Regions from separate parts of the Paenibacillus sp. 01L418 genome, predicted to be linked through region 2. Evidence: riboswitches for the same ligand, from Rfam matches in the RefSeq annotation. Region 2 holds a riboswitch; each other region holds the start of a gene.
What was found. A riboswitch is a leader RNA that binds a small molecule or an ion and turns the genes downstream of it on or off. The one in region 2 is predicted to bind cyclic di-AMP.
Positions count from the first base shown of each region.

Region 1: another riboswitch for cyclic di-AMP. It lies ahead of AC1DSE_RS05730 (TrkH family potassium uptake protein); the one in region 2 lies ahead of AC1DSE_RS26325 (hypothetical protein).
Region 3: another riboswitch for cyclic di-AMP. It lies ahead of AC1DSE_RS12230 (ubiquitin-like domain-containing protein); the one in region 2 lies ahead of AC1DSE_RS26325 (hypothetical protein).
Region 4: another riboswitch for cyclic di-AMP. It lies ahead of AC1DSE_RS03930 (C40 family peptidase); the one in region 2 lies ahead of AC1DSE_RS26325 (hypothetical protein).

Region 1 is NZ_JBFTSN010000025.1:1,056-3,255, reverse strand. Features, by position in the region: gene AC1DSE_RS05735 (CPBP family intramembrane glutamic endopeptidase) at 1-584, opposite strand, end outside; cyclic di-AMP (ydaO/yuaA leader) riboswitch at 830-1,034, shown strand; gene AC1DSE_RS05730 (TrkH family potassium uptake protein) at 1,125-2,200, shown strand, end outside.
Region 2 is NZ_JBFTSN010000324.1:330-2,529, forward strand. Features, by position in the region: cyclic di-AMP (ydaO/yuaA leader) riboswitch at 35-233, opposite strand; gene AC1DSE_RS26320 (hypothetical protein) at 673-1,101, shown strand; cyclic di-AMP (ydaO/yuaA leader) riboswitch at 1,148-1,309, shown strand; gene AC1DSE_RS26325 (hypothetical protein) at 1,313-1,738, shown strand; gene metE (5-methyltetrahydropteroyltriglutamate--homocysteine S-methyltransferase) at 1,812-2,200, opposite strand, start outside.
Region 3 is NZ_JBFTSN010000072.1:11,082-13,281, forward strand. Features, by position in the region: gene AC1DSE_RS12225 (TatD family hydrolase) at 1-304, shown strand, start outside; cyclic di-AMP (ydaO/yuaA leader) riboswitch at 489-669, shown strand; gene AC1DSE_RS12230 (ubiquitin-like domain-containing protein) at 918-2,066, shown strand; gene rnmV (ribonuclease M5) at 2,191-2,200, shown strand, end outside.
Region 4 is NZ_JBFTSN010000015.1:26,488-28,687, reverse strand. Features, by position in the region: gene AC1DSE_RS03935 (FAD-binding domain-containing protein) at 1-298, opposite strand, end outside; gene AC1DSE_RS03930 (C40 family peptidase) at 457-933, opposite strand; cyclic di-AMP (ydaO/yuaA leader) riboswitch at 937-1,090, opposite strand; gene AC1DSE_RS03925 (hypothetical protein) at 1,323-1,472, opposite strand; gene AC1DSE_RS03920 (hypothetical protein) at 1,508-2,092, opposite strand.

The DNA of each region.
Region 1 (2,200 bases), on a different contig from region 2:
ATTTCATATCCAGAGAGAGGCATTGCGACCAAATCACCATTTGCATTCAATGATCCAGCTGGTTTCATTTGTTTGTTAATTAAAAATTGTTCACTGTTGAATGATTGATTGTTCAAAAATGTTTTAACCACTTTTTGCATTTCATCTTCTGTTAGTCTTTGACCGTCGAGTTCATCAAGCTTCAAGTTCCAAGCTACGACTTTCCCGCTGTGCATATGCAGATAAACATATCCGCTGCCGCCGCCTACGAATTTAAGATCAACCTGAAACGTATCTGTAGGAAACCTAGGGTCATATTTATCCGTATATGTTTTGACTAGCTCATATTTAGATAAGTAGCCATTCATAATTTTATCGGTTTGATGTACAGCTTTAGCTGATTTCACCTTCAAGCCTGTTTCTTTTTCAACAAATGCAGACGCCTTATCCTCCGCCGCTGATTTCGTAATGACCTTGGTATTCATTTCGCCAGATGAGATAGCTGTAATCATTGGAACGATTTGTACGGCTCCATAAATAATAAAGCAAGCAACTGCTGCCCATATAAATCGTTTCCATTCATTGGGTTTAATAGAATCAATCATAGTTTCACCTCAACTGTCTTCATAATAAATAGCTCATTTTATTACCTTAACATATGAATCCCTAAATTATCCAATGAAAATGACCGTTTGTTTTCAAAAAAATGCGAAATAACGATGTCCAGCAAGCTAGCTATGTGCTGGTTCGTCCCATTGCCCTAATTTGAGCTAATATCGTCCTGTTTGTCATAAACGTCACCTTTATATCAGGAGTGCTTAGGGATTATAATCGTTATCGTCATACTAATTGCATAGCATAGCCGAATTTCCTAAGGAAATCGGGGGAACCATAAAGTTGTCTAAATGGATGAGCCTGCTGAAAGCAAAGCAGTTCAACATTAGATAGCATGGGGTGAATTTTAGCGGTGAAGCATCGTCTTCTTCCGCTGAATAGGGCTGCCTGTCCAGGCCCGAATCCGTCAGCTAACCTCGAAGGCGTATTGGAACAGGACTCATCGCACGAGCACTTGAGTTTCCAGTGCTTTTTTTTATGCTTAAAAACAATAAATGACAATATGACATAATCAAAAAGAAGGGAAATGAATGAAGGTTAGTTGGAATGTTTTGAAGTGGTCACCCCCGCGTATTTTGGTAAGTGGATTCGCTCTTATTATATTGCTGGGTGCCTTATTATTATCCATGCCTTTTGCATCGGTAAGCGGTGAGAGATTGCCTTTTATAGATGCGCTGTTTACGGCAACCTCGGCAACCTGTGTAACAGGGTTAGTTGTCGTTGATACCGGAACTTATTTCTCTATATGGGGTCAAATCATATTAATGTGCCTGTTCCAGCTTGGCGGACTCGGATTTATGACGATGGCAACGCTGGTAGCGCTCGTACTTCGCAAGAGGATTTCGCTGCGTGAGCGGCTTTTGCTGCAGGAATCCATGAACCAGTCGAGCATGGAAGGCATCGTGCGTTTGATTAGACGCGTTATTGTGTATTCATTGACAATAGAGCTTATTGGCGCTGCGTTGTTTGCTTCGAGGTTTGCATTTGATATGCCGCTGGGCAAAGCGATTTATTTTGGAGCCTTTCATGCGGTTTCATTGTTTAACAATGCTGGTTTTGATATTTTTGGGAACTATCGCAGCTTGACCTTATACGTTTCTGATCCAGTCGTCAATATTGCAGCTATGATGCTGATTATTTCGGGTGGACTCGGCTTTGTCGTTATGTCGGACCTGATGGAGTTCCGCAAAAACCGCAAGCTGTCGCTGCACAGCAAGGTCGTGCTATCTATGACAGGAACGCTTATTGCAGTAGGGACACTCGTCATATTTATTTTTGAATTCTCGAATTCGAAGACACTGGGCTCTCTGGACTGGGGCGGGAAAATTTTGTCCTCGTTCTTCCAGTCGGTAACGCCGCGGACGGCAGGAGCCAATACGCTTGATTATACGGCTATCCGGCAAGCAACGATGTTTTTCACCATTATATTAATGTTTATTGGCGCCTCGCCCGGCTCGACGGGCGGCGGTATCAAAACAACAACTTTTGCAACGCTGGTCGGCGCTGTATTTGCAATGATTAGAGGACGAGAGGACATCGTTCTTTTCCGTTACAGATTAGGCAAAGACAGAATTTTTAAAGCACTCACGATTACTTTGATCTCTTT
Region 2 (2,200 bases):
TGCGGTCGAAGTTAATCGATCACAAGCTTCATCATTCCTCTCTCGGTCCACGCTTACGAGGTTAGCTGTCGGATTCGGGCGGTGAGAGTCGCCCTACTTTGACCGGTATCCATGGCACCTGTCAAAGATTCACCCCTGCTCTGCGTTTGTTCGACTCTCACATCGAACAGGCGCATCGCGTCATTATTGGTTCCCCCGCTTCCGCTTTCACGGAAACTCAGCGATCAGTAAATCGAAACTTATTTATAAATCCTGTATCGAATATTACTCCTCGCTATAAATACTGTAAAGGCAGTCTGCTACCTAATTTAGCCAGTTTCAGCCTTGCAGAGCGATTCGCAACGCTTACATTCATTTCGATCTCTCGATATCTCACTATTTCTCAGTTTTACTCTTGTTTTCAAAAATAGTGTTCAATCCCTTTCCAACGATTTTATGCGTGAATAATCAGATTTCTCTATAATCGAGAATGGAAGAGAATAAACGAGTATTTCGAAGAATAAATATCTTTTTACTGCCATAACGAATGGATTTCTTTTAATATGGCATATGGCTGCCTTTTCACGATATACCACAGTTTTACAATATTGCATTTCGGGTTTACCATAGACGGCAAGCCAATATGGCTGAGTATTATCGGTGAATTATTCAAATCGAGGAGAGATCTCATTGATGTCTACACCAGTTGAAGTACCTTTGCCAAGCTTGGAAAATCATCCTGCTGCCTTGTTTGAAATTAAACGAATTCAAATGTTTGTGCTGCCGGCTTGCTTGCTTGAATCGAATGGTTACCGTGTTTGCCTGAGGCTCTCCACTGCTAATGGTCATGGCTGGAGTGAGCTGTTTATTAAAAAATCCGAGAAGCCTTGCGACTGGATCAGATGGAGCAGTATGCTGCTAAGGTTCATCGGCACACTTCCTCTTGCGTCTCCTTTTGTTTTTCAAACAGATCCAATGATGAAGGACGAGCGTATATTTCATTTGTTTGCAGCCGCTGCTTTGCATATAGAATCCAATCATTACACTTTTCCAAACTGTGAATATGACCGTGAAGAGCATACTTTATTTAAACAAGCTATCTCTTATGTATCGTTATTTTAAGCACTTCTGATTTACAGATGCGTTAATGAAGGGTATAATTAAGAGTAAACTATTTACGCTGAATTTTTCGAATGAAAAAGCGGGGGAACCATCGCGATCGATCGAGATCGATTCGCAAGGGGTGAATCCAGGGATTTGTAACCCTGGTAGGGCTTTCTCTCTAGCCCGAATCCGACAGCTAACCTCGTAAGCGAATAAAGGAGAGATGTATATGTTGACAAATTGTGCACGAAATCTGCATCTTTTTACGGAACAGACCCCTTATTTATCTGTCACACGAATCGAGCTATTCGTCATTCCTGCTCTTGCCGTCGATTCTGCAGGCCATCGCGTATGTCTTCGTTTAACAAGCAATCAAGGCTTCGGCTGGAGTGAACTATTTGCCAGCGACACAGAAGAGCTCATTGACTTAGAACGATGGAGCGACCTGCTTCAGTCTTTTATCGGCAGCATTCCTCTACCACCTCTTAACCAGTATCACTATGACAAAACGGATCAGGATGGGCGCGTTCTCGACTTATTCGTCTCCGCCGTCAAGCATGTCCTAGCACAATCCGCCGATGCAGCCCCGTACAGCAACGACCATGAAGAGTCTGTTTTGCGTCAACGTTCCGTCTCCTACATCTCTTTGGATTAATTTCGTTCATAAGAAAAAAAAGGCAGTCCAGAACAGATAACCTAGTTCTGGACTGTCTTATTGTATTTAGGGATTAAACCTTCGCTAATGCAGCACGCTGCTCTCTGACTTGGTAAGTAGCCAGCATCATGTTGCGTAGTGAAGCAACCGTTTCTTCCATTCCGCGTGTTTTCAAGCCGCAGTCCGGATTAATCCAGAAGAGCGCAGGATCTAGCACTTTAATGGCGCGCTCGATCATGCTGACCATTTCTTCCACTGAAGGTACACGCGGGCTGTGAATATCGTAAACGCCTAAGCCGATGCCTTGGTCATAGGTGTTCTCCTCAAAGCTATGAATCAGCTCGCCATGGCTGCGCGAGGTTTCAATGGAGATGACATCCGCATCCAGCGCAAGAATGGAATCGATAATATCATGGAACTCACAATAACACATATGTGTATGAATTTGTGTTGTGTCACGCA
Region 3 (2,200 bases), on a different contig from region 2:
CTCCGGCAGCTGGGAAACGGCTAAACAATGTCTTGATATGAACTTCTATATATCATTTGGAGGACCCGTTACTTTCAAAAATGCAAGGGTGCCAAAAGAGGTGCTTAAGCAGGTTCCGATCGACCGAATTTTGATCGAAACGGATGCTCCATATTTAACTCCTCACCCGTTCAGAGGGAAGCGAAATGAGTCCTCTTACGTCTCTTTAGTTGCAGAGACAGCAGCCGAATTATTGGGCAAAACGGTAGAAGAAATAGGCGTAATTACGACTGAAAACGGTCGAAGATGTTTTGGTATTGTCTAAAAACGAGAGGAATAATGAGAAATAGAGACCTTTATCGCGTAAAAACTAATTTTTATAGCGATAATCGCTTATTTTTTCCTGCTTTATCCTGCTTTTTCGCTTAAATCGTCTTTTATCGTATCTTTACAATTGACCTCGTATGAAGGTATGATTCATCTCAGAGCAATAAAATTTTGTATTGGATTTCCAGTTTACGCTTAATCTCCATTCGGAGAGCGGGGGAACCATGTACGGTTTTTAATTCCGTATTTTGAATTCTTCAGGGGTGAATTTCGAAGCCATTGCCATGAGCATTGTGTAACGAATAGGGCGACTCTCTTGTCCGAATCCGTCAGCTAACCTCGCAAGCGTTATAGAGAGTGATCAACCTCGTGCATCCATTTTTCTGTATCCCAGTGAATCATTTAACCGGGAAGCCACGAAACAGATCCTCTGTCGACGGCTTCTTTTTATTTTCGAATAATCGGGAATTTGTCGACATAGGGATAAAAGATGGGGGTGGGAGGATCGATAGCAGTACTGGATTGCGTGCTCGCACGCCAATATACTATAGTCGCGTCAGTTGTATCATGCGTAACACTTGGCGGCGGGGCTATGAAGGAGGACCGATGAAGTGGGAATACTCCAGGTTAAGGACACCCATGGGAAACGATCATCCAGCATGTCTTTCGCATTGCGATGGAAGCGTGAAAACTTGCGTTTGATTCTTTTGAGTGCTACTATCTCAATCGCTATGACTTTCATGTTTTTGGTGTTGTTGTACGGAACGGCTGTCAAAAGCGTCTCCGTAGTAGTGAACGGACAAGAAACCATTGTGGAAACGAAGCAATGGGTCCTGCAACGCCTACTGGATGAACAAGCTATCGCAATTGGACCACATGATGAGGTGTCCATACCGCTTAATGCGGCAATAAAGGACGGAGATCGTATAGAGGTGACTCATGCGATACCGGTAATTGTGAAGGCTGATGGCAAGACCTCTACTGTATATACGACAGAGAGAACAGTGCAGGCAGCGATCGAGGAATTACATATTCCAGTTCGTGGTCAAGATAAAGTAATACCTCCGCTTCATACCGTTTTGGACAACGAATTGACTGTAACCGTCGTTCGCGTAGATAAGAAGGTAGCTGAGACAGAGCGTGCAATGCCATTCTCTATTGTGAAGAAGAACGATCCAACGCTGGAAGCGGGCAAGCAGAAGCTTGTTCAACCCGGCAAGGAAGGTCTGATCGTAGAGAGTATCGAGAAGCAGTACGAGGACGGTATTCTTATATCGAAGAAGATGGTCAGCAAAGTGGTTGAAACCGCTGCGGTTAATCAGGTTGTCGCCATCGGAACGAAGAAGGAAGAGCCTAAAGTATCTGTGCTCTCGAACAAGAGCCCGAGCTTTACTTCGCTTACGAAGAGCGGTGTAACGTTTAAGGCGAGAAAAGTACTTAAAAATGTCACGTTGACTGCTTATTCTGCAGACCTCTCTTCAACAGGAAAAGATGAAAGCCATCCGGAATACGGGATTACATCATCAGGCACTCGTGTGCAAGAGGGTCGGACGATAGCTGTTGATCCGAAGGTTATTCCCATCGGTTGGTGGGTTTATATTGAAGGAATCGGTTTCCGCCGCGCTGAGGATAAAGGAAGTGCGGTTAAAGGCAACAAAATCGACGTATACTTTGATAGTACAAAGATTGCGAACAAATTCGGCAGGAAAAAAGGCATCACTGTATATGTGCTGGGGCCGAATAAACCAACTGCAAGCTAATTGAGCGGTTACCATCATCTTATCGCAATAATCAATTAAATATGCCATCATAAGGAGAGGCACTGCCTCTTCTTTTTGCATGTCTAAGGGTCTAATACAGTTTATGTAGAAGGGGATGATCTTGGTGATCAAAG
Region 4 (2,200 bases), on a different contig from region 2:
TATAGTCTGTGTGAACAATAACCTCATCAATAGGATGCGCATGCAGCAGTGCTTCGGTGATCGCAGCAGGATTACCATAAAGCACATGCAGTTCCTTTCCTGCATTAGAATAGCTGTGCAGAAGCGAGGCGGCTTGCGCCATGAAATTCCGGCCGCTATGACTAGTTAAACGGCCATCTCCTGTAATAACGGGATCTATGATTAGCAAATGAATGCCTTGTTTCTCTTTTTTCTTCAAATAATCAAAAGCGCGCAAATCTGCAATACGCAAATCCTTGCGGTGAATAAACAAATACATCAGTGATAGCTCCTTCCATAAGCGCAACATTGAACGGCCGCATTCCAGCTGGAATGAAACAGCAAAGCCGCAAGTCATTTGTCGTCAGAGGACAAAAAACTGCGGCTTTGCTAGATGAGTCTACCCGTTCAACCCTCAAGAAGAGGGATTAGGTTGCTCTATTTTACGTCAACGTTGGCTTGGTATGAATCAGCATCCATGATACGACGAGCAGTTACATATCGTCCCTCATAGTACTCGGAGTTAAGTTTGTCAGTTACAACGCCTCTGCTCGAGGATGAATGTACAAACTTTCCATCTCCAATGTAAATGCCAACATGGGATACGGCGCTATTATTGCCGCCAACTGTGTCGAAGAACACAAGATCTCCCGCAATGAGGTCAGCCTTAGCGACCTTTGTACCTTCTTTTGCTTGCGAACCAGAAGTACGTGAAAGCTCAATGCCCATTTTCTCGAACACATAGCTCGTGAAGCCGGAGCAATCAAAGCCTTTCGACGACGTTCCGCCGCTTTTGTACGGAGTGCCAATAAGATCATTAACAATTCCGTTCAATTTTGAGTCAGCGAAAGCGCTTCCCGCTTGAAAAGCGAGCACGAGAACGAGACCCAGGATTAATGTGGTAATCTTCTTCAATTGTGAAACTCCTTCCAATGCCGACGAGGTTAGCTGTGGGGTTCGGTTGAAGGCTCCCTATGATTCCTCGGGCGTTTGAAAAAAACTCAAACGTCGGAATCAATTCACCCAAAGTGGTTCCCCCGTATCCCAATAGGGAATTAGGCAGTTTTTTTATTGCTTTGAGAAATATTCGATTATTTTCAATGATCTCCTGCCTTTAGTGGCAATTTCTAATAATTCTCATGTAACCTTTTGACAATTTGCTTCGTTAAACCGTTCTTTCTGTAATATAAACACGCCATAGTAGTGCTTTCTAACTAAATACATGGAGTCAATTTCATTAATTATGTGGATGTTGTGTAAAATATACCGTTTTGTCCTTTAGGCGCTATATCGCAAGGACTAGCTTAAAGTGCCGTAAACGGCGGTATTTCACCATTTTGCTCCTCATAAATTAGAAAAATCTCATCTATATCACTCGTGAATAAGCGTAGATTCAGACAGCCTAGCTGCTGCTCCAGATAGAGCGGCAGAAATAGACAAAGGAGGCTGTTCATGAGAACAGCCCCCTTTGGGCAATCGAAAAAAAGATTTATTTTGCAGTAACGATTTTTTCAGAAATGAGCTGTGGATCGTTGTTTTTTTGCTGCATCCAAAACTGTACCTTGTATTTTCCGGCATTTTTGAAATCGTAGGAAACGAGCTTGGAGCTGAACCAAAAGGTGTCTTTTTCGACGAACTCTTTAAAATCATCATCATCCTGGCTGCGGCTGTCGATTGTCGTTTCCTTATCATTAGGATCAACGATGGTCACTTTGAACTCTGAAATCGCCATATTCAAATTATCGATTTGTGCTTGCACTAAAAATTTCTGAACACTGCCTTTATCAACCTGTCCGAACATAGCTCGCTTCTCGTTCATTAGAAACATATGCACATTGGGCTTCTGAATAATGAGCTTCTTATCATTGCTCTTCCATTGGACGAAGGCTTGAAGGCTGTCACTTAAAGAACGAATGCTAATATAAACCTTATCATCCACAACGACAGCATCGTCAGTGGATTGCTTATTATTATAAAGGAGCGTTACCTTTTGAAATAGTTTGTCTGCTGCAACCAATGAACCGCCCGATAAGAGCAATACCATGGATATAATAACTAGTTTTTTACGCATCATTTGTGAATATCCCCCATTTTTGATTTTCTTTCAGTTATTTATACAGAACTGCCATCATTTAGTTGCGGTTAGTTGTAAAAAAAACCTCCACACCACAGCAAAGCGTGG